One region of the Yersinia kristensenii genome, then DNA from elsewhere that is predicted to be linked to it. Evidence: predicted binding sites of a transcription regulator. Region 1 holds the regulator's gene; each other region holds the start of a gene.

Region 1 (8,245 bases):
ACGGAATACATTGATTTTGCAGGTGGAATTGCGGTTACGGCACTCGGTCATTGCCATCCGGCGCTGGTGGCGGCATTGCATCAGCAAGGTGAAATGTTATGGCATACCAGTAATGTATTCACCAATGAACCCGCCCTGCGTTTGGCTCAAAAATTGATTGCGGCGACCTTTGCTGACCGCGTGTTTTTTGCCAACTCAGGTGGCGAGGCAAATGAGGCGGCATTTAAGTTAGCCCGTCATTACGCCATTGAACGCCACAGCCCGTATAAAACTAAAATCATTGCTTTCCATAATGCATTCCATGGCCGCACGCTGTTTACTGTATCGGTCGGCGGGCAACCCAAGTACTCCGACGGTTTTGGTCCGAAACCGGCTGATATTATCCATGTGCCGTTTAATGACCTGGCTGCGGTGAAGGCGGTCATGGACGACCACACTTGTGCCGTGGTGCTGGAGCCTATTCAAGGGGAAGGGGGCATTACTTCCGCGACACCAGAGTTTCTGCAAGGTGTGCGGGCGCTGTGTGACCAACATAAAGCGCTGCTGGTGTTTGATGAAGTGCAAAGCGGTATGGGGCGCAGTGGCAAGCTGTTTACCTATATGCACTACGGCGTGACGCCAGATATTCTCACCACGGCCAAAGCGTTAGGCGGCGGGTTCCCAGTTAGCGCGATGCTGACGACAGAGGAAATTGCTTCGGTGATGGCGGTAGGAACCCACGGCACCACCTATGGGGGGAATCCACTGGCCTGTGCGGTCGCAGAGGCTGCGTTGGATGTGATTAATACCCCTGAGGTGCTTGATGGCATTGAACAGCGCCACGGCCTGTTTGTGCAGGCTTTGCAAGAGATTAACAATAAGTATCAGGTGTTTGATGATATTCGTGGCATGGGGCTATTGATTGGGGCTGAATTAGCACCGCACTATCATGGTCGTGCGCGGGAGTTCCTGACGGCGGCGGCAGCGAACGGGGTGATGATCCTCAATGCCGGCCCAGATGTCTTGCGGTTAGCGCCTTCGCTGGTGATTGAGCCAGAAGATATCCAGCAAGGTATGGCGCGTTTAGAAAGGGCGGTTGCCAGCCTGGTCAAAGGGTAAACTGCATTTTTGTCAACGGCCTGTGGAGAGGCTTTTTGCCTCTCTTTTTTACGACGCCGTATCCCGCAATTTCCGGCTGCGCCAAATACCGTGGTGTGGCTGTTGCTGCCATGCCAGGGATGAAACGGTATGCATTACACTCAAATGCGCCAAGATACGCCGTAAATTACGTTCAAGCTCAGAGATTTGCGTATCAGTCTCTCTATCTGGCATTTGAACAAAATCGTTATTCCCCTCACTGTTATCTGATTCCAGCCGTTGCTGACATTGTTGAATCGCCATTTCACAGAGCTGTAAATATTCTTCCGCTAACTTAACCGTCAGTTGAATGTGGTGTTTATCCGATTCTGCTGGCGACTCTGCTAATGGATAAGCCCGCGTCAGGATGGTCATCTCATTGATATTCCCGACAATAAGTTCGCTATGGGTAGCCCACAGACGCATGTCCGCCAGATATTTTGAGTTGAATCCCGGCTCCTGCATAGCTTGTTTCAGTGAATTGAGGACGGCATTACTGGCTTTGTTCACCTGGATGCGCTCAAACGCCAGTTGCTCGATATTCGGATGAGGTTTCAGCAGGATGCGCAGGATTTTCTGATAATTCTCCAGTGTTTGATGCGCATTTTTACGCAGTAAACCGCTTTGCCACTGTGGCCATAGCCACAATGTGCTGGCGAAGGCTAAGGCGCAGCCGATTAAGGTATCGAGCAACCGCGGGATTAAAAAGTCCGCACCTTCGCCGGTCAATAACTGCAAGATATAAACCGTAGTGATGGTTCTAAAAATGACCGACCAGCCATAGTTTTTGCGTTGAACCAGATAGGCCACCAGGGTGATGAGCAACATGATGCTTAACGTGGTGCCTTCTGGCATTTGAAAATGCAGCAAAGCTGCCGCGAGTAATAGCCCAATCAGGGTGCCAAGGGCGCGGTGATGGATCCGAATTTTAGTGGCGTTATAGCCATTTTGCGTTACCAGCATCACGGTAAGCAAAATCCAATAAGGTTTAGGCAGATGGATCAAATTACCGATGTAACTGCCCGCGGCCAAAGTGACACCAAGGCGAGCAGCATCCCGCAATGCACTGGATTTAAACGATAAATAACTGACGAGTGCTGGCCAAAATGGCTGAGAGGGTTGGTTGGACATCAAGGCGCGATCATACTGCGGGCGTTGGTCGCTCAGGATTTGGGTAACATGGCTGATATGGTAATAGAAGAATTGCGCCACGGGGTTATCCGGGTGCTGCTGGGCAACCTCTTCCAGCTCGACCAGCGCATCACCCGCACTGAAATGCGTTTTTGCGCGGTGATGATAGAGAATATCATCGGCAATGGTGCGCATTTGCGTCGAGATAACCTGCATATTGCGCTTAAGAACTGTTTCTATCGGGCTTTGATCAATTAACTCTTGCGTTTTTTCTGACTGACTCACTGCCGCAGTGATGTGTTCTTGCAAATCAAGCGCCATTTGAAACAAGTTCAATAGCCGTTTTCGCTCTTTTTTCGTGGCATTGTCTATCAGGTTAAATTGCTGATAAAGCTGATTAATTTTGTCCATTATACCTTGTTGCCGGTCAAGCAACGGCGGCATGGCCTTTTCTAGCTCAACATGCTGGCCAAACAAACTGTATTTAGCATCGCAATAATCGGCCAACAAATGATAAAGCTGACTCAATGGCTCACGGATCGGCTGGTCTTTACATAACCGGAACCATAGCCAGGTAAATAGACCATACCAGAGCGTCCCCACGGCACACATCAATGGCGCTTGCCAGATAGGCGCACGACCTACCATGCTGAGGCTAAAAATAGCGGCGATAAGTGCGGCGGGGAGCAGGCGGCCATTGAGCTGGCTGATAGCGCCACTGACACCCAACATTAAAGCCAAACCAAGCATCACCGCAGGTAATGGAATATCCCACAGCAGCAGTTGTTGAGTCAGAAAACTACTGAAAGTAAAGAGAGCCCCGCCGACAATCAGCCGCCGGAAGAAATGTTGATGAGGGGTATCTAGTGCAGCAATATTACAACAGGCGGGTATCAGGGAGAACATCAACCCCAACCGCAATTCACCCATTGCGAACCCCAATGCCGCCGGCAAGCAGAGAACCAGTGTTTGGCGGAGTGCATAATTCACTTCAGGATGATAAATAAGCCGTTGCCAATTCATATAGGCCCCAGAAATTTATTAATCACACAAAAGAAAACCGGTGCCGAGGTAACAGCACCGGTTTATAGGGTTTTAACGGGTGCCGTAAACGACAATCGTTTTACCATGCGCGGAGATCAGATTTTGATCTTCTAGCATTTTTAGTATCCGCCCCACAGTTTCGCGGGAGCAGCCAACTATTTGACCAATTTCCTGGCGGGTAATCTTTATCTGCATCCCATCTGGGTGGGTCATGGCATCCGGTTGTTTTGCCAGATTAAGCAGCGTTTGTGCAATACGCCCAGTCACGTCCAGGAAAGCGAGGTTACCCACTTTCTCAGAGGTTATCTGTAAGCGATTCGCCATTTGTGAAGACAGGCGCATCAATATATCTGGATTGACCTGAATCAGCTGACGGAATTTTTTGTAAGAAATTTCAGCCACTTCACAGGCAGTTTTTGCCCTAACCCAAGCACTACGTTCTTGGCCTTCTTCAAATAATCCAAGCTCGCCGATGAAATCTCCCTGGTTTAAATAGGAGAGAATCATCTCTTTACCTTCTTCATCTTTGATCAGCACCGCAACGGAGCCTTTCACGATGTAGTAAAGCGTTTCGGCTTTTTCACCTTGGTGAATTAGCGTACTTTTCGATGGATATTTGTGGATATGGCAATGAGACAGGAACCATTCGAGAGTCGGGTCTGTTTGTGGCTTGCCGAGAACCATTCGCTGTTATCCTCTGTTGTTATCGCTGCCTAACTTAACAGGGCTCAGAGTTCCCTGTACGGCGTGCTTATAAAATACACTTTCATTTAGCATATTAATTTGCTCAACTGCCGAAAGGTATAGCCAAGATGCGTACCGAGTAGAAACCCTTCACTGAGTATTGAGAAGCTACTCTATTTAATTCAAGAAACAACACTTTCGGTTCTGTTTGTAGCACAGGATGAGGCCAGTGTCTTGTGTTGTATCGCTTCAGCATGATGAACATCGGGTTACATTGCCAGTTTGTAAATGAAAGGGTAGTCTGAATGAGAAAATTTAACCGGGAGCATGAGTTATGCAGGCACGTGTAAAGTGGGTTGAAGGGCTGACATTTTTGGGTGAGTCTGCTTCAGGTCATCAAGTTTTAATGGACGGGAATGCAGGAGATAAAGCGCCGAGCCCGATGGAAATGTTGTTAATGTCAGCGGGTGGCTGTAGCGCCATTGACGTGGTTTCTATTTTGCAAAAAGGCCGTAACGATGTGCGCGATTGCGAAGTGACGTTAACTTCACAGCGCCGGGAAGAGGCTCCGCGCCTGTTTACGCAAATTAACCTGCATTTTATTGTGAGCGGCAAGGGCTTGACCGATAAAATTGTGGAGCGCGCGGTTGAGCTGTCAGCAGAGAAATATTGCTCCGTCTCGCTAATGTTGGGTAAAGCGGCGACCATTACCCACAGTTTTGAAATCCGTGACATCGCGTAATTAACCCCTTCGTATTTGAAGCTGCAGGGTTGTTAGCTGCACTCGCTCACCCGAATCACTTACTTATGTAAGCTCATCGGGATGAGTTCGCTTGCCGCCTACCTGCAGCCCCAACGACTTTGGGTTGGGATAGCGTCAAATTATTTTTTCTTTCCAGTAATTGCTTTACTGCGGCTTCAAGGACGAAGGATTAACCGATTTTTTTACCTTCCAGCAATTGCTGCACTAACGGTGCCATAATCAGCTCCATTGCCAGCCCCATCTTCCCGCCTGGGACGACCAATGTATTGATATTGGAAATAAAAGACCCTTGCAGCATTGCCAATAAGTAGGGGAAATCAATCTGATCCAAACCGCGGAAGTGAATGACGACAAAACTTTCGTCCAGTGATGGAATCGCTTTGGCGGCAAACGGGTTAGAGGTATCGACGGTCGGCACGCGCTGAAAGTTAATGTGGGTGCGCGAGAACTGCGGCGTAATGTAGTTAATGTAATCGTCCATGGAGCGCACCACGGAATCCATCACGGCTTCACGGGAATGGCCGCGCTCACCGGTATCTCGGACTAATTTTTGAATCCACTCCAGGTTGACGATGGGCACCACGCCGACCAGCAAATCGACATGTTTTGCCACATCATGATGTTCGGTCACAACTCCGCCGTGTAACCCTTCATAAAACAACACATCGGTGGGTTCAGGCAGTGGCTCCCAGGGGGTAAAAGTACCCGGAATCTGGTTATAAGGCACGGCTTCATCATAAGTGTGCAAATACTTACGTGAGCGCCCGGTGCCGCTTTTGCCGTACTCCTCCACACTTTGTTCTAACTGACCAAAGTCATTGGCCTCTGGGCCAAAATAGCTGATATGTCGGCCTTGATCCCGCGCCTTACGGATGACGGTATCCATTTCTGGTCGGGTATAGCGGTGGAAGCTGTCGCCTTCAATTTGCGCCGCGCGAATATTCAATTGCTGAAAAATTTTGCGAAACGCCAGGCTGGTCGTCGTCCCTGCGCCACTTGAGCCGGTGACGGCTATAACCGGATGTTTAGTTGACATATTAGCTGTAACTCCATGGGGTTAGATCCTCAGTGGACAGGCTGAAATGGGCTGTTTTTTAGCGTTAGCGGTTATTTTTAGGGCAAAGTGTCCGCCTTGTCACTCTGATTTTACTCGATGAGTGTCGTGATCCCGCGAGGGTTATGGCAATTCTTCTGCTCCGGCCCGAAATGCACCGCGTGGCATAATATTGATAGTCTCGTGTAACTCTGACCAGACCAATACCGCCTCACCACTCGCTAATTGGCGGCGCACGTCTTCGACTTTTTGTGCTAATGACCGCTCATGCTCGCCGTAATCCGTGCCTTCACGTAGCACGAAGGCTTCCAGCAGGTTATCCAGCGTTTCACTATCAACTTGCTGCCAGGGAATCATCATGACGGTTGCTCCAAATAGGGGGAAAGCCAGGCTGGAATACGTTGTTCCAGCCACATTTGTGGGTGTTTTAATGAGCCGCCGACAAAACCAACATGGCCGCCATGCTCAGTTAACTGATAATCAATATTGCCCGGTAATTCGCGCAAGTTGGGGATAACCTCGGCGGTCATGAACGGGTCATCTTTGGCATGAATGATCAGCAGCGGCGTGGTGATTTGCGACAACTTAGGTAAGGCGCTGCAACGCCGATAGTAATCCAGCGCATCATTGAAGCCATGTATTCTAGCCGTTATGACATCATCAAACTCTTTGATTCGCCGCAGCCCTTTCAATTGAGCCAAATTCAAAGGTAGGCTGCCGGGGTAATGCAGCAGCTTGCGGGTGGCATTTAACTTGAGCTGATTCAACAAATAGCGCTGATAGACACGCGAGAAACCTTGCTCCATGCGATTGGCGCAAGGTTCGAGCATCAGTGGTGCAGAAACCACCACGGCTGCCTCTAATAAGCTCTCTTGCCCTTGTTCAGCTAAATAGAGGGCCAACATATTGCCCCCCAAAGAGACGCCAACCGCGGCGGTGGGCACCTGTCCATAGCTTTCCCGCAACCAGCGCAGAAAGAAGCGGGCATCTTCTGTTTCACCAGAGTGATAAATGCGTGACTTACGATTTGGCTCGCCACTGCATCCGCGAAAATGCATCACCACACCCAGCCATCCTCGGTCTTGCCAGGCGCGCAGTAAACCATGGGCGTAAGGGCTGTAAAAATTCCCTTCCAGCCCGTGGAATAGCACCACTCTGGGCTTATCGCGCGCCAGTTCCGGGTTTTCACTCCAGGCTAGATCGATAAAATCCCCATCCGGCAATTCCAGCCGTTGCCAAAAAGGTTGCAGTTGCACCCGCCGCCTGACCAGGCGGGGCAGCAGCGTTTGCAGGTGCGGGTTACTGGCTCCTGCCAGCGGGCGAAATATTTCATGCATATTGTGAATGGAAATCATGTCATTGCTCTTGTGTGATCAATAGCACACTGTTAGCTTCATGGGTATATCGCGCATCATTTTGGGTGAGAGGCACCCGTCTCATGGAACTGAGTTTATTTCTTTCAATGGTAGGTTTTCTTTGGGTTGCCGCTATTACCCCCGGCCCGAATAATATGTTATTAACCTCAGCCGGGGCCAATTTCGGTTTTATGCGCTCTATCTGGTTGATGTTAGGCATTATGTTGGGCATGCAGAGTATGCTGCTGCTGGTGGCATTTGGTGTCGGCGGCCTGATTTTGATCTACCCCTTCCTGCATTTAATTCTGAAAATTCTCGGCAGTCTTTATTTGTTGTGGCTGGCATGGAAAATTGCCACCTCGGCCTATGAAAAATTAGAAACCAATGTCGTACCGCCAAAACCGCTGCGATTGTATCAGGGGTGGCTATTGCAGTTCCTTAACCCAAAAGCCTGGTTAATGGGATTAGGCTCAGTCGCCAGCTTCAGTATGGCGGGGGCAGCTTATAATCATTCCATCTTAATGATTAGCTTGGGCATGTTTATGGTGAATCTGGTGGCCGGTATTATTTGGCTGGGTTTTGGGACTTTGATTGGCCGTTTGCTGCGCAGTCGCCGGGCTTGGTTCACTTTTAATATCTCTATGGGCTTGCTGACCGCGGCTTGTGTGCTATTGATTTGGCACTAATTAATGATTTTGCATTGACGAATCACCGGAGCTAATTGATGGCTTATAACTATTTCCATGTTGATGCGTTTATCGGCAGCGGATTATCTGGTAACCCGGCGGGTGTGTATCTGCTGAAAAAGCCGCTGTCGACAGAACAGATGCAAAGTATCGCCGCCGAGATCAATTTGCCGGAAACCAGTTTTGTCTGGGATGAAGGAGATAAATCGGCTATTCGTTGGTTTACGCCCGAACGTGAAGTGGATTTATGCGGTCACGGCACCTTGGCGGCGGCGCATGTGATGTTCAATGTGGTTAACCCCGGTTTGCACGATATCTGTTTTCGCAGCGCCAGCGGTGATTTACATGTCAAACGCGATGCGGATAACTTTAGCCGGCTGTCGCTGGATTTCCCCGCATTGCCCCCGGAACA
Region 2 (8,245 bases), 1.7 Mb from region 1:
CAACACAACACAGTTCTTGTCTGGTGTATTGAAAGAGGGCAAAAAGCTTGGTTTCAAAGTCGATACTTTCTTAAGTAATGGCGATGATGCGCGTTTTCAGGACTTTGTTAACCAAGCCATCAGCCAAAAATATGATGGGATTATCCTCTCCCAAGGCCGTGACCCTTATTCAACTGAACTGGTTAAACGTATTGCCGCCAGCGGCATTGCGGTGTCTGTATTTGATACCGCCATTCAGGGCGATATCCCCGGTTTAACTGTGACTCAACAAGACGACGCCTCCCTGACCAACGAATCTTTCGGCCAGTTAGTTAAAGACTTCAACGGGAAAGCGAATATTATTAAACTCTGGGTTGCCGGGTTCCCACCAATGGAACGTCGCCAGGCCGCTTATCAGACATTACTGAAACAAAATCCGGGCATTATTGAACTGGAATCTATTGGTGCTGTTTCATCTGATGTTCAAGGTGATACCGCGAATAAAGTGGGTGCCGTCTTGGCAAAATACCCAAAAGGTAAAATCGACGCTATCTGGGGCACTTGGGATGCCTTTACTCAGGGCGCTTATAAAGCCTTGCAGGAAAATGGCCGTACCGAAATCAAATTGTATAGCATTGATATCTCGAATCAGGATTTGCAACTGATGCGTGAAGCCAATAGCCCGTGGAAAGTCAGTGTTGCTGTCGATCCTAAGCTGATTGGGGCGGTTAACTTGCGCCTGATTGCCAAGAAAATTGCCGGTGAAGAAACTCCCGCTAGCTATGAATTCCGTGCAGCCTCTATTCCACAAGCTCTGCTGGCAAGCCAGCCAGGCCCGGTTAACGTCGCGGGTTTGAGTAAAATCATTCCTGGCTGGGGCCAGTCAGATGATTTCAACTCGCCTTGGTTTGCGACCCTTGCCGCTAAAAACGGTCAGTAATCAACCAGTAAAATCAATGTGGTTAATCGATTTGGAGTGAAATAGATGGCAGCGCAAGGAGTCTTGCCGACACCTGAATACAGCCGCAATATGCGGCTGATTGGTCATAGCGATCAGGGCGGTAAACCCGATGGGGTACAGGTGATGGTGCATCGTGGTTACGCCTATGTCGGCCATATGGTGTCGCAGGGCGTATCCATTATTGATGTTCGTGATGCAAAAAACCCCCGTCCCGCAGGTTTTATCGCCGCACCGCCCAATACCTGGAATGTACACTTACAGGCCCATGATGACCTGCTACTGGTGATTAATGCCCGCGATCTCTTTGCTGATGCCAGTTTTGCCGAAGAGAAAGTGTATTACACCCAATCAGTCGCCCAAACGATCAGTACCCGGCAAGAAGGGCGCGGTTGGAGTGCCGGTTTACGTGTTTTTGATATTTCAACGCCAGATAAGCCGCGCGAGATAAGTTTCCTGCCACTTGATGGTATTGGTATCCACCGCATCTGGTATGTCGGCGGGCGCTGGGCTTATGTTTCTGCGCTGTTAGATGGCTACAGTGATTATATCTTCCTGACCATTGACTTGGCTGACCCACAAAAACCGCAGGTCGCTGGCCGGTATGCTTTACCCGGCATGCATACTGCGGCGGGTGAGCAAGCCACTTGGCCGGATGGTAAACGTTATGCATTGCATCATGCCATTATCAGCGGCGACACGGCATATGGCAGTTGGCGCGATGGTGGCCTGACGTTGTTGGATGTCAGCGACCGCTCGGAGCCAAAGCTGATCAGTCATCGTAACTGGAGCCCACCTTTTGGCGGTGGTACACATACCGCGTTACCCCTGCCCGACCGCAATTTATTGGTGGTGCTAGATGAAGCGGTGCTGGATAACCAAGAAGATGGCGAGAAGCATATCTGGCTATTCGACATTCGCGAGCCGATCAATCCGGTCAGTATCTCAACTTTCCCGGTACCTGATGAGCAGGATTATGTGAAAAAAGGCGCTCATTTTGGCCCACATAATTTGCATGAAAATCGGCCGGGTAGTTTTATCAGCTCAACGCTAATTTTTGCGACCTACCAGAATGCCGGGGTTCGTGCTTATGATATCAGCAACCCCTATCAACCCAAGGAAACAGGGGCTTTAGTGCCTGCGGCACCGGAAAAAATGATGGATAAACGGCCCAGTCGCCCACAAGTTATTCAGTCATGTGATGTGTTTGTTGATGCCCAAGGGATTATCTACAGCACCGATTATAATGGTGGCTTATCTATCATCGAATATTTAGGTTAATTATCCCTTTGTCCTTGGAGCCGCAGGGGTGTTCGCTGACCCCCTACCTGCACTCCAATGACTTTGGGTAAGTCTATAAGTGGCCGGTCGATTTAGGTCGATCGGCTATTTGCAAAAATTTTTCCGCCTCCCCCCTCTCTTTCGTTCCTGCAATAGTCTACTGTAATTGGCTGAGCCGCTCTGTCGTAATGCTGTTCGAGTCATTCTTTTGATTGAAAAAACCGCATAGAAACAGTTCATATCCCAAAAAATGATAAGTAAGAAGATTCCATGAAAGGATTTCCATCGCGTGTCACTAATCTGCTGATTGCCTCATTGGTCTTGACCATTGGGCGAGCCGTCACACTCCCCTTTATCACCATCTATTTGGCCGAGCATTTTCAGTTGGCTCCCGATAAGGTTGGGTTAGTCCTTGGGGCGAGTTTAACCTTAGGTATTTTCACCAGTTTGTACGGCGGTTATCTGGTGGACAAATTCAACAAAAAACAGTTGATTCTGCTAGCCGTCACCCTATTCTCAGTGACCTTTTTTAGCTTGCCGTGGGTTGAGCACCCAGCGTGGGTTATCCTGATTCTGGCGCTGTTGCACTCGGCCTACTCGGTCTACGCTATTGCTATTAAAGCCTGTTTTGCTGACTGGCTACCGGTTAATGAGCGCATTAAAGCTTTCTCGGCTAACTACACCCTAGTGAATGTTGGCTGGGCGATCGGCCCGGCATTGGGTGTTTTGGTGGTCAGCATGGGGCCGCAAGTTCCTTTTATCATTTCGGGGATACTGGCGTTATTGGTGGCCATCACTTTGAAATTCAGAATAAACAGCGCTGATATGTCGGTCGCTGAACAGACACAGACCGAATCAGTGCCAGATTTCCGCCAGACATTCCGTATTCTGCGCCATGATAAACGGCTGATTTATTTCACTATTGGGAGCATGCTCAGTGCAGTGGTTTTTGGCCAGTTCTCCGGCTACTTATCTCAATACCTGATTACCGTGTCTGATGCCAAATTTGCTTATCAAGTGATTGGTGCAGTGATGACGGTCAATGCCGTCATTGTCATTACCTTACAATACCTATTAAGTCGCCGTATGAATCAACAGAATTTAATGCGCTGGCTGATGCTCGGCACACTGTTCTTTATTATTGGTTTGTTCGGATTTATGGTGGCTCAGCAGTCAATTCCAGTGTGGATGCTGGCAATGGCGATTTTCTCATTAGGTGAGATTATTGTTATCCCGGTCGAATACCTGTTTATCGATTTTATTGCCCCAGCAAATCTTAAAGGCAGTTACTATGGAGTACAGAATCTCGGCCAGTTAGGCGGTGCAGCTAATCCGGTACTTTGCGGCTTTTTGTTAGCGTATACGGCACCACAAATGATGTTCTATATGCTAATTGTGGCGGCTATTTTGGGGCTGGCATTCTTCTATCGCGGCTACCAACTGGCTAAAAGACAAGAAGAGCCAGCAGCCAGCACCCCTGCAATTTGAAAAGTAATGGGTATATTATTCATACTGTGATGACTGGCACAGTGCTAAACTTAATTGTATGATGAATGTATTCGGTCACTCAGGACTCTTCTTATGCGCAATGTGACTTCACTTTGCTGGCAGTATCTGCGAGCTTTCGTCATTATTTATCTGTGTTTATGGGCGGGTAAGGCCGTGGCCTTACTGCTACCCATCACCATCCCCGGTAGCATCATCGGCATGCTGATTCTGTTTGCCCTGCTTGCCTCACAGATTTTGCCTTCAACCTGGGTGAAACCCGGCTGCCACCTGCTGATTCGCTATATGGCGCTACTGTTTGTGCCGATCGGTGTCGGCGTCATGCAATATTATGATCAACTGACCCAGCAATTTGGCCCGATTGTGGTTTCCTGCTTTGTCAGTACCCTGATTGTGATGCTGGTGGTGGCCTACAGTTCACAATATGTCCACCGTGAGCGCAAGGTGGTAGGTTCTCCGACTCACACGGAGGAAGACAAATGATCAGCAATTTATGGTGGTCACTGCCACTGACTCTCATTGTGTTCTTCAGCGCCCGTCGTTTGGCCCGCTGGCTAAAAATGCCGCTGCTCAACCCATTATTGATATCAATGGTTGTCATCATTCCATTGTTGTTAGTAACACATATGCCCTATGCCAACTATTTCGCTGGCAGCAAAATCCTGAATGACCTGTTGCAGCCCGCGGTGGTGGCACTGGCTTTCCCACTGTATGAACAGTTGCATCAGATTCGTGCGCGCTGGAAATCCATCATTAGCATCTGTTTTATCGGCAGTATTACCGCCATGGTCAGTGGTACTGCTGTTGCCCTCTGGATGGGGGCAACACCTGAAATTGCTGCCTCAGTTTTGCCAAAATCCGTCACTACGCCGATCGCCATGGCCGTGGCCGAATCCATTCATGGTTTACCGGCCATCAGTGCGGTATGTGTTATTTTTGTCGGCATTCTAGGGGCCGTGTTTGGTCACAGCTTATTGAATCTATTAAAAATCACCACCAAAGCCTCGCGCGGCTTGGCAATGGGAACCGCTTCGCACGCCCTTGGCACTGCCCGTTGCGCGGAGTTAGATTTCCAGGAAGGCGCATTTAGCTCACTCGCATTGGTTATCTGCGGGATTATCACCTCACTGTTAGCGCCCTTCTTGTTTCCAGTACTGCTACATTTATTTGGCTGAGGGTTACGGTATAATTTTGAGATACATCTCTCATTTGAGATTTTACTTGCATAAATTTCATATACAACGAGATCCACATCACACAAAGAAAGCCCTAAGCTGCCTAAAATAGTTTCCCGTAACTATTGGAGAGAACCCTATGCAAGCACGTTTTCATGACGCTTGGGCTACATTGCCCGCCTCACTGCAATCCGCCCTTGAACCTATCTTGAGCGCAAACGATTTCCCTGCCATGTTGACAGCTGAGCAAGTGGAGACAGTGAAGAGCATTAGTGGGTTAGATGACAATGCGCTGGCATTTGAATTGTTACCACTGGCTGCCGCTTGTGCGCTAACGCCTATCTCTCATTTTAAGGTCGGGGCCATCGCCAGGGGGACTAGCGGTAATCTCTACTTCGGTGCCAATATGGAGTTCAGTGGTACCCCATTGCAACAAACCATTCATGCCGAACAGTGTGCTGTCACCCATGCGTGGCTGCGTAATGAGGCCAGTTTGGTTTCTATTACCGTCAATTACACGCCATGTGGTCATTGCCGCCAGTTTATGAATGAACTGAACAGCGGAACCGGTCTGCACATTCATCTACCGGGCCGCCCAGCTTCGACACTGGGGCAATATTTACCTGACTCTTTCGGCCCAAAAGATCTGGATATCACCACCCTGCTGATGGACCCAGTCAATCACCAATATAAAGTGGCTGACACTGATGCCTTGACTCAGGCGGCACTCGATGGTGCCAACCACAGCCATGCACCTTACAGCCTTTCTCACAGCGGTGTAGCCTTGGAAACTGCCGATGGCAACATTTATGCGGGCCGTTATGCTGAAAATGCGGCGTTCAACCCAAGCTTACCACCACTGCAAGCCGCATTAATTCTGGCCAACCTTTCGGGCAAAGATTGTGGCGCGGTTCGCCGTGCGGTGCTGGTCGAAGGCCGCCAGCCTATGTTGACTCAGTGGGATGCAACCCAAGCCACACTGGCCGCCCTTGGTTGTATTGATGTCAAACGCGTGACATTTTAAACTAATTGCACCGCAACTGGGGTTACCTGACTGGCTAGCCCCGATGATTACCTTGCCCCGCACTTTCGCTAACTTGCTCCCGTAACCAACAGTGATCACTTTTGTCATCATTGCGGCTATGACATACCTGCACAAAAGGCAAAGAAGGCACCGTAAACGGCAATGATTCGGGCGAACCTGTGGGTTATTGGGCCTATTTTGCTGATCCGGATGGTAATACGTTGGAAATTTCGTTTGGTCAGCGGATTGAACTGACAGTGAATCAGTCTGCCGCGATGTAATAACACAAACAGCTAATAAGTAAATGCGATGTATTGCTCAATAAAACACCACATGTTGCTGATTAGCTGTAGAATCTGCAAGTTAACTCGCACTTTTGCCGGTAACCGAGATATTTAAGTAACAAAAGCTGTACATATTTCTCTTATCTTTTAGGATCGAGGGTAACAATTACTGTCTCTACCCAAAGTCATAAGAGTAAAACTCATGGAACTTGAATACGAAAGTAAGCGCCCCCTGTACATCCCCTACGCTGGCCCGATCCTATTAGAATTCCCTTTACTGAATAAAGGCAGCGCCTTCACCAATGATGAGCGTAGCCACTTCAATTTACACGGTTTGTTGCCCGAAGCGGTTGAAACCATTGAAGAACAGGCTGAACGTGCTTACCGCCAGTATCAGGATTTCAAAAACGACGACGATAAACATATTTATCTGCGTAATATTCAAGATACCAATGAGACTCTGTTTTACCGCCTGCTGGAAGCGCATCTCAGTGAGATGATGCCTATTATTTATACCCCCACGGTGGGCGAAGCTTGCGAACACTTTTCCGATATTTATCGGCGCGCACGCGGGTTATTTATCTCTTATCCGAATCGCGAACACATCGACGACATGCTGCAAAATGCCACCAAGCAGAATGTTAAAGTCATCGTGGTCACTGACGGCGAACGGATCCTGGGTCTGGGCGATCAGGGCATCGGCGGCATGGGTATTCCCATTGGGAAACTCTCACTGTATACCGCGTGCGGAGGTATCAGCCCGGCTTATACTCTGCCAGTGGTACTGGATGTCGGTACTAACAATCCGCAGCGCCTGAATGACCCGCTGTATATGGGTTGGCGTCACCCACGTATTTCCGGCGACGAATATTATGCCTTTGTTGATAAATTCATTCAGGCTGTAAAGCGCCGCTGGCCGAATGTGTTGTTGCAGTTTGAAGATTTTGCTCAGAATAATGCTACCCCGCTGCTCAACCGCTACCGTGATGAGCTGTGCTGTTTCAATGATGATATTCAGGGCACAGCGGCGGTCACGTTAGGCAGCCTGATTGCCGCCAGTCATGCCGCAGGTAGCCAGTTGCGCGACCAGACTGTCACTTTCCTCGGGGCCGGTTCTGCGGGTTGTGGTATTGCCGAGCAAATTATCGCGCAAATGATTTCAGAAGGGCTGAGTGAAGAACAAGCGCGGGCGCGCGTCTTTATGGTCGACCGTTTCGGTCTGTTGACTGACAAACTGCCTAATTTATTGGATTTCCAAAGCAAATTGGTGCAAAAAAGCGACAAATTACAGAGTTGGAACCTGGCCAGTGACTCAATCTCTTTGCAGGATGTGGTGCGTAATGCCAAACCTACCGTGCTGATTGGGGTTTCTGGTCAACCGGGGCTGTTTACCGAAGAATTAATCCGCGAGATGCACAAACACTGCGCACGCCCAATCGTTATGCCACTGTCGAACCCAACATCACGGGTTGAAGCTCGTCCAGAAGACATTATTAACTGGACCGATGGCGCAGCTCTGGTGGCGACGGGCAGTCCTTTCTCGCCGGTCAGTTATAAAGATAAACTGTATCCGATTGCTCAATGCAATAATTCTTATATCTTCCCGGGTATTGGCTTAGGTGTGCTGGCATCGGGTGCCAAACGCGTCACCGACGGCATGTTGATGGCAGCCAGCCGAGCATTAGCAGGATGTTCACCGCTAGCGCTTAACGGTGAAGGGGCATTGTTGCCGAATATCGACGACATTCAAGCCGTATCCAAAACCATTGCGATGCAGGTCGGTAAAGCCGCACAGTTGCAAGGCGTCGCCATTGTGACCTCAGAAGAAGCACTGGCAAAAGCCATTGAGCACAACTATTGGCAGCCACAGTATCGTACCTACAAGCGGACTTCGTTCTAAATGCTGCCCGGCCTACGTGACTGCGTAGGCCGGTTACCGGCGAATACGCGCCTTTTATATAATTTAATCCAAAGTAGATAAGAAACTATTGGCATGACATGAGCAGGTACAGTAGCCTTGCCCATATCACCAGTGAAT
Region 3 (8,245 bases), 3.0 Mb from region 1:
ACGTGAGTCGTTGTTACCAAACTGTGGATATTCGCCTTCGATGTTGAAGTCGATAGCCAGGCCATCAGCATCACGAATGGTGCTTACTTTGGCATATTTGATAGCAGACAGGGAGTCAGCAGCAACAGACAGACCTGCGATACCACACGCCATAGTACGGTAAACATCACGGTCATGCAGTGCCATCAGCGCAGCTTCATAGCTGTATTTGTCATGCATGTAGTGAATGATGTTCAGCGAGGTAACGTATTGTTTAGCCAGCCAATCCATAAAGTGATCCATGCGATCCATGACTTTGTCATAGTCCAGCACTTCATCCATCATTGGCGCTTCTTTCGGGCCAACCTGGATCTTCATTTTTTCATCAACGCCGCCATTGATTGCGTACAACATGGTTTTCGCCAAGTTGGCACGGGCGCCGAAGAACTGCATTTGTTTACCGACAATCATTGGGCTAACACAACAAGCGATAGCATAGTCATCGTTGTTGAAGTCAGGGCGCATCAGGTCATCGTTTTCATACTGTACAGATGAAGTATCGATAGACACTTTAGCTGCATATTTTTTGAAGTTCAGTGGTAGCTTTTCAGACCACAGAATGGTCATGTTCGGCTCTGGAGACGGCCCCATGGTGTACAGGGTATTCAAGAAGCGGAAGCTGGTTTTGGTCACCAGAGTACGGCCATCAACGCCCATACCGGCCAGTGATTCAGTAGCCCAGATTGGGTCACCAGAGAACAGTTCATCATACTCAGGGGTACGCAGGAAGCGAACCATACGCAGTTTCATGACCAAATGGTCAATCAGTTCCTGCGCTTCGATTTCGGTCAGTTTACCTTCTTTCATGTCACGTTCGATGTAAACGTCAAGGAAAGTCGATACACGGCCGAAGGACATTGCTGCACCGTTCTGAGATTTCACCGCAGCCAGGTAGCCGAAGTAAGTCCACTGTACTGCTTCTTTAGCGTTAGTCGCTGGACCTGAGATATCGCAACCATATTTGGCTGCCATTTCTTTGATTTGACCCAGAGCACGATGCTGTTCAGCAATTTCTTCGCGCAGCTGGATAGTCATTTCCAGGTCTTTACCGTTTTCCAGGTCATCCTGCAGAGAGTTGAACTGAGCCAGTTTGTCTTTCATCAGGAAGTCGATACCGTAAACGGCTACGCGACGATAGTCACCGATGATACGACCGCGACCATAAGCATCTGGCAAACCAGTCAGCACACCAGATTTACGGCAGTTCAGGATGTCTTTGGTATAAACGTCAAACACACCTTGGTTGTGTGTCTTGCGGAAATCGGTGAAGACTTTTTTCAGTTGTGGGTCAAGCTCACGACCATAAACTTTGCAAGAGCCTTCGACCATTTTGATGCCGCCGAATGGGATCAGCGCACGTTTCAATGGTTTTTCAGTCTGCAAACCAACGATGGTTTCCAGATCTTTATCAATATAACCAGCATCATGGGAAGTGATGGTTGCGACTACGTCGGTATCGAAATCAACTGGCGCATGAGTGCGGTTTTCCAGTTTGATACCTTCCATAACCTTCGCCCACAACTTGTCAGTCGCTTCGGTAGAGCCGGCAAGGAAAGATTCATCGCCTTCATAAGGCGTGTAGTTTTTCTGGATGAAGTCACGAACGTTGACTTCGTTCTGCCAATCACCTTGGGTAAAACCTTGCCATGCTTTGGCTAATTTTTCATTAAGTTCGGTCATAATGCATCTACCTTTTAATGTGAATTTCTTCGAAACTTTGTGCGGCCACACTTAGTGTTGCTGGTCACCGCGCAGATAAATTATCCAGTAAGTCAACCCTACCAATAATCCGCCACCAATGATGTTGCCGATAGTGACCGGGATCAGGTTATCAATAATAAAGTTGCTTACGGTTAAGTGAGCAAATTGCTCTGGTGCCGCTCCTACGGATTGCCAAAACTCAGGCGATGCGAAGTTCTTAATCACAATACCCATAGGGATCATAAACATATTTGCAATACTATGCTCAAAGCCGCTGGCAACAAACATCCCCACCGGTAAAATCATCGCAAACATTTTGTCCATTATGGTGCGGCCAGAGTAACTCATCCAAACCGCCAGGCAGACCATCAAGTTAGCCAGAATACCCAAACAGACTGCTTCAACAAAAGTATGGTGCAATTTATGGTCGGCTGTTTGTAAAACATTCAAACCCCATTGACCATTTGCCACCGTATATTGCCCCGCAAACCAAATCAGGCACACGAAAAACAGCGCGCCGCACAGGTTCCCGATATAGACATTAACCCAGTTGCATCCCAGTTGGCGCCAGGTAATACGACCACTGGCTTTGGCTACGGTTGTGAGTACGGTAGAAGTGAAAAGATCACCACCACATACCACCACTAACATTAGCCCCAGGGAGAAACAAATACCACCCACCAACTTGGCAAAGCCGAAAGGCACGCCTGCGGTACCGGTAGTCGCTGTAATATAAAAAACAAACGCAATTGAAATAAACACACCAGCAGTAATCGCTAAATAAAAAGTTTTTAGCGGATGCTTGGTGGCTTTATAGACACCGGCATCTTCGGCTACTTTAGCCATTGCCGCAGGTAATAATGCATCGAAGGGGTTGTCAGCTTTCACACTAACTCTCTCTTAAGGGTTAATAAAGCACAACGAGATACTAGCAAAGCAGTATAGCGTGAAAATTGATATGGATCATATTGCGAGAGTTTAGTTCACTTTAAAACACTACAAAATGTGTGCTTAATGTAGTTAACTTTTTGATTTTTAAAATAAAAAAATATTTTAAGATTTACAAATATTTTTGATTGCACTGTTTTAAAGCCGTTGAGAACGTTAAATAAAAACAGTTTTTGTGCTATTTTTATTTACCACCGTCATTAAAAATTAACTATTTATTCACCTATTTATCTGTTTTATCTAATTGGCAAATAATGTTTGTTTAAAGGTGCTGTTTTTTACCCCAAGCGGCGTCAGAAAATAACGTTTTTTTATGACAAAAACAATTGTTGGTTGGTGTCATTGGTATTTATTTGGGTTGGGAATAATTGCAGAAATTAATAGCCGGAAAATTTGCGATAAAAAAGCGGCGAAATGCCGCTTGAGGTTAATGACAAAGTTGCTGGTAGTTCAGTGAGTGAAGGGTTTACCGCTCCTAGGGGCACTCCGGCGACTTACGTCGCTGCGACCCCAACGGCACGATTCCCCTTCAATTGGCTTTGTCAGCTCCGACAGATAATTAACTGAAATCTATAGGGCCAAGGAGTTACTCGCTTTTTGCCCAATAACGGCGTTTCGCCGCCTGCAATTTAGCGTAAGCACCCAGCAGCGCTTGGTGTGCTGGCAGGGCTTTGAGATCTTCATCGACACTGAACAGGCCATTAAAGCGCTCTTCACCGGCGATCGCCGCGGATGCAGCCTCTACAGCTTCCTGACCATACATTTTCACAAAAGCGCCATAATACTGAGCCGCATCACGCTCTGGTTCTTGGGTCAGCAACAGCAGAGTTTGCAGGCAACGGTAATAATTCGCCTGTTTAGCGGTGAAGACAGAAGAGTTGAAATCTTGTGTCCACTCGACCCAAATCAGCGCTTGCTCTAAATCACCGCCCGCCAAGGCCAGCATAGATTTCAACTCACCCACCCGCAGTGTGTACCAGCCGTTATCTTTACCGGAGGCAATACCCAACAACTCACGGACTCGGGCGAAATCATCCAAACCCTCATCATCCAAAGTCTGAATGAGTTCCAGATATTGTGCTGGTTGCCAATCAGTGTCCGGCAAGGCCAGTAAAGTGCTACGCAGATGTACACCCATGGTGTTGTTTGCCATCAACAAATCTTCGGCAGGGTAGATATCTGACCAGCCTGGCACCAGAATGCGGCAGGCATAGACACTTAAATGTTCATAATCAGCGATATACACTTCAGCATCTTCTTGCTTGAAGATAGCCATCAAGGTGGCGAACTCTTCTTCAGTGGTGCCTTTAAAGCTCCAATCCACGAAAGGATAATCAGCTTGTTGTTTAAACATATCCCAACTGATTAAGCCGCTTGAATCGATAAAGTGTGTTTCCAGATTGGTATGCTCAGCGACTTCTTCATCATCAAAGGTTGGCGCGGTAAACACATCCAAGTCTTTGAGGCTACGACCTTGTAATAACTCAGTCACTGTACGCTCAAGGGCCACACCGAAATCCGGGTGCGCACCAAATGAAGCAAAGCAAGTCCCGTTGGATGGGTTAAACAGCACCACACAAATGACCGGATAAGCGCCGCCTAAAGAGGCATCGTAAGACAGGATCGGGAAACCTTCCTCCTCCAGTTTGGCGATAGCTTCTACCACACCCGGATAGCGGTTTAACACCTCGGCCGGGATTTCTGGCAAGCTGATAGATTCGGCGATAATACGATTTTTCACTGAACGTTCAAACACTTCAGACAATGCTTGCACACGGGCTTCATTGGCGGTATTGCCCGCAGACATGCCGTTTGAAACATACAGATTGCCGATAATATTCATTGGAATATAGACGGTTTCTAAATCTGACTGGCGGATGAATGGCAGAGAGCAGATACCGCGCGCCGCATTACCTGACTGCAAATCCACCAGGTCACTACTCACCAGCTCATTTTCTGGATCGTAAAACGTCAACAGGCGCTCATCCAGAATACCTTCCGGCAACAAGTCATCTTCAGGGATGGGGAACCATTTTTCATTCGGATAATGAACAAAGTCACCTTCCGCAATGCCTTTGCCCAGATAGAAGTCCGCAAAGAAATAGTTAGTAGATAAACGTTCGAAATATTCACCCAAGGCCGAAGCCAATGCGGCTTTCTTGCTAGCGCCTTTGCCATTAGTAAAGCACAGCGGACAGTCACGATCGCGGATATGTACCGACCAAACGTGAGGAACCGGATTCAGCCAAGAGGCTTCTTCAATATTAAAACCGAGGTCGCTCAGTTTTTGCTGAAAGCGGGAGATGGAGTCTTCCAGCGCGGCGTCTTTGCCGGGAATAAAAGTTTGGGTCATTGTCTTCACTTTTTGGCGGTACTAAAAACGCGCAATCATACGGGGTTTTAGTTAATAGCTCCATGTATTCCGAAAGCGCAGTAAATGTCACAGTTTTGATATGGATATTCCGGATAATTCGCTAGCTCATAAATGATGGAGTCATAATATGAAGTCTATAAAGCTAACTGTCTTAGCCGGAATCTTAGCAGGGATTAGTGGTTCTGCCTTTGCTCTACCGAATATCACCTTGTTGGCGACTGGGGGAACTATCGCCGGTGGCGGTGACTCAGCGACTAAATCAAACTATACCGCCGGAAAACTGGGCGTGGATGCCTTGGTCAACGCCGTGCCGGAAATGAAAAAACTCGCCAATATTCAAGGTGAGCAAGTGGTGAATATCGGTTCTCAGGATATGAATGATGAGGTTTGGTTGACGTTGGCAAAAAAAATTAATGCCGATTGCGCTAAAACCGACGGATTCGTGATTACTCATGGGACGGATACTTTGGAAGAAACCGCCTATTTTCTCGATTTAACCGTCAATTGTGATAAGCCGGTCGTGATAGTGGGGGCAATGCGTCCAGCGACAGCCCTGGGCGCAGATGGTCCGTTGAATCTCTACAATGCCGTCGTGGTGGCCAGTGATGCCAACTCCGCCAAACGCGGTGTCCTGGTCGCCATGAATGATCAGGTTTTGACGGGCCGTGATGTGATGAAAACCAATACCACCTCGGTGCAAACCTTCCAGTCACCTAATACTGGCCCACTGGGCTATATCTATGATGGTAAAGTGAATTATCTGCATCAGCCCGCACCAAGGCAACCAGCTTTTGATATCAGTAAGCTGAATGAGTTACCCAAAGTGGGCATTATTTATAACTATGCTAATGCCTCTGATTTGCCAGCTAAGGCTTTGATTGCTGATGGTTATCAAGGAATTGTCAGTGCCGGTGTGGGCAACGGCAACCTTTACCATACTGTGTTCGATACATTGGCAACCGCCGCCCATAATGGCGTTGCCGTGGTGCGCTCATCCCGTGTACCCACGGGCTCGACCACTGAAGATGCTGAAGTGGATGATACAAAATATGGGTTTGTTGCCTCTGGCTCACTTAATCCACAAAAGGCGCGGGTATTGTTGCAATTGGCCTTAACCCAAACACAAAAACCACAAGAAATTCAAAAGTTGTTCCACAGGTATTGATCTAGCCAAACTCTGCGGGGGCTTCGGCCTCCGTATCTTTTATTACCTGTAATCTGAATCTGAAATAAAAATGCAAATACCTTCAACCAGCTACCTTTAATAGGTAGCGTGACACGTGTTGACCTTTTTTAGACGGTAGGATAACAAGAAATGAAAACTTTTGATTTCAACCGGATGGCACTGGATAAATTCCCGATTGAATTTTTAGCAGAAGTGGGATTTCGGTGTTTATTGACCTTTGTGTTGGTTTTTTTATTTCTTAAGCTGAGTGGCCGCCGTGGTGTACGGCAAATGTCGTTATTTGAAGTGGTTATTATTCTGACTCTCGGTTCAGCCGCCGGTGATGTCACTTTTTATGAAGATGTGCCAATACTGCCGGTGGTTATGGTCTTCATCAGCATTATGCTTTTGTATCGACTGGCCACTTTCCTCATGTCGCGCAGCGAAAAAATCCAACAATGGATGGAAGGGGATCCACTCATTATTATCAGCGATGGAGTCTTTGTTTGGAAAACCTTGCAGCAGGAAAATATTACACACGATGAATTTTTTATGGAGTTGCGCCAACAAGGTGTAGAGCATCTCGGTCAGGTGCGGCTAGCTATTCTGGAGGTTAATGGGGCTATCAGTGTCTTTTTCTTCAGTACCGACAAGGTTAAGCCCGGCCTGCCTGTACTGCCAAAAAACTGCATTAAACCATTAATTAAGATAGAGAAAACGGGGGGGTACGCTTGTAACCAATGTGGCCTGATGATGACTTTATCTGGTGGTTCACATGCTACTTGCCAATGTTGCGGTCACCACCACTGGGTCGAGGCTTTGCATCATCCGCGGGAAAAATGAGTTATCTATCATGTAACAAGGTCATGATTGAGCCATTTTTAGCGAATAATTTCAAATAAGTGACAAGATAACGCACAGCCTGCTGTGGAAGAGAGGGCGAGTTTCGCCTTCGTGAGTGAATAACCGTTGCAGCAGGCGGACTCGAATGATAAAACCGAGTCAGGATAATGATGGCAATCTCAGTAGAGTGTGGTGAGGGGAAATGACACAGGTTTATAATTTTAGCGCTGGTCCAGCAATGCTACCGGTTGAAGTTTTACGTCGTGCGGAACAGGAATTGCGTAACTGGCATGGTCTGGGTACGTCGGTGATGGAAATCAGCCACCGCAGTAAAGAATTTATGCAGGTCGCAGAAGAGGCTGAAAAAGATTTACGCGATTTGATGCAGATCCCAGCCAATTATAAAGTGTTATTTTGCCACGGTGGCGCACGCGCACAGTTCGCTGCTGTGCCTCTAAATTTGCTCGGCGACAATAACAGTGCCGATTACATCGACGGCGGCTATTGGGCGCACAGTGCGGTCAATGAGGCACAAAAATACTGTACGCCGAATGTGATTGATGTGAAAACTGATGTTGGCGGCCGAACAGGTATTCAGCCGATGAAACAATGGAAGTTGAGTGATAATGCCGCCTATGTGCATTACTGCCCGAATGAAACCATTGACGGGTTGGCTATCAATGAAGAGCCTGATTTTGGCAGCAAAGTCGTGGTTGCGGATTACTCTTCATCCATTCTCTCCCGCCCTATTGATGTCAGCCGTTATGGTGTGATTTATGCAGGTGCCCAGAAGAATATCGGCCCAGCTGGTCTGACCGTGGTTATCGTGCGTGAAGACTTACTCGGTAAAGCTCGCACGGAGCTGCCGTCAATTCTTGATTACAAGGTGCTGGCAGAAAACGATTCTATGTTCAACACCCCGCCAACTTTTGCCTGGTATCTGTCTGGTCTGGTATTTAAATGGCTGAAAGAGCAGGGCGGTTTGGGGGAAATGGAAAAACGTAATCAGGCGAAAGCTGAATTACTGTATGGCGCTATCGACAAAACCGGCTTCTACCGCAATCAGATTGCTATTGCTAACCGCTCTTGGATGAATGTGCCTTTCCAAATGAGAGACCCTTCACTGGACAAACTGTTCTTGAGTGAAGCAGAAGCCCAAGGGCTGCAAGCCTTAA

Evidence for each region. The regulator CRP, encoded in region 1, controls carbon source genes, mostly activating them, when cyclic AMP is high. The targets are predictions, from matches to a motif close to ATGTGANNNNNNTCACAT.
Region 2: the regulator CRP is predicted to act here: its motif matches at 4,966-4,983, upstream of cdd (cytidine deaminase).
Region 3: the regulator CRP is predicted to act here: its motif matches at 2,692-2,709, upstream of focA (formate transporter FocA).

The regions. Positions count from the first base shown of each region.
Region 1 is NZ_UHIY01000001.1:1,187,426-1,195,670, reverse strand. Features, by position in the region: gene argD (bifunctional acetylornithine/succinyldiaminopimelate transaminase) at 1-1,098, shown strand, start outside; gene DX162_RS05670 (YccS/YhfK family putative transporter) at 1,147-3,270, opposite strand; gene crp (cAMP-activated global transcriptional regulator CRP) at 3,343-3,975, opposite strand; gene DX162_RS05660 (OsmC family protein) at 4,310-4,717, shown strand; gene DX162_RS05655 (phosphoribulokinase) at 4,908-5,774, opposite strand; gene DX162_RS05650 (YheU family protein) at 5,916-6,152, opposite strand; gene DX162_RS05645 (hydrolase) at 6,149-7,129, opposite strand; gene DX162_RS05640 (LysE family translocator) at 7,231-7,833, shown strand; gene DX162_RS05635 (PhzF family phenazine biosynthesis protein) at 7,872-8,245, shown strand, end outside.
Region 2 is NZ_UHIY01000001.1:2,914,788-2,923,032, reverse strand. Features, by position in the region: gene DX162_RS13340 (sugar ABC transporter substrate-binding protein) at 1-919, shown strand, start outside; gene DX162_RS13335 (LVIVD repeat-containing protein) at 965-2,218, shown strand; gene DX162_RS13330 (MFS transporter) at 2,489-3,706, shown strand; gene DX162_RS13325 (CidA/LrgA family protein) at 3,800-4,207, shown strand; gene DX162_RS13320 (CidB/LrgB family autolysis modulator) at 4,204-4,899, shown strand; gene cdd (cytidine deaminase) at 5,039-5,923, shown strand; partial or broken gene DX162_RS13310 (VOC family protein) at 6,094-6,204, shown strand; gene DX162_RS13305 (NAD-dependent malic enzyme) at 6,410-8,107, shown strand.
Region 3 is NZ_UHIY01000001.1:4,204,305-4,212,549, reverse strand. Features, by position in the region: gene pflB (formate C-acetyltransferase) at 1-1,719, opposite strand, end outside; gene focA (formate transporter FocA) at 1,771-2,628, opposite strand; gene ycaO (30S ribosomal protein S12 methylthiotransferase accessory factor YcaO) at 3,275-5,041, opposite strand; gene ansB (L-asparaginase 2) at 5,190-6,227, shown strand; gene DX162_RS19525 (DUF421 domain-containing protein) at 6,378-7,070, shown strand; gene serC (3-phosphoserine/phosphohydroxythreonine transaminase) at 7,273-8,245, shown strand, end outside.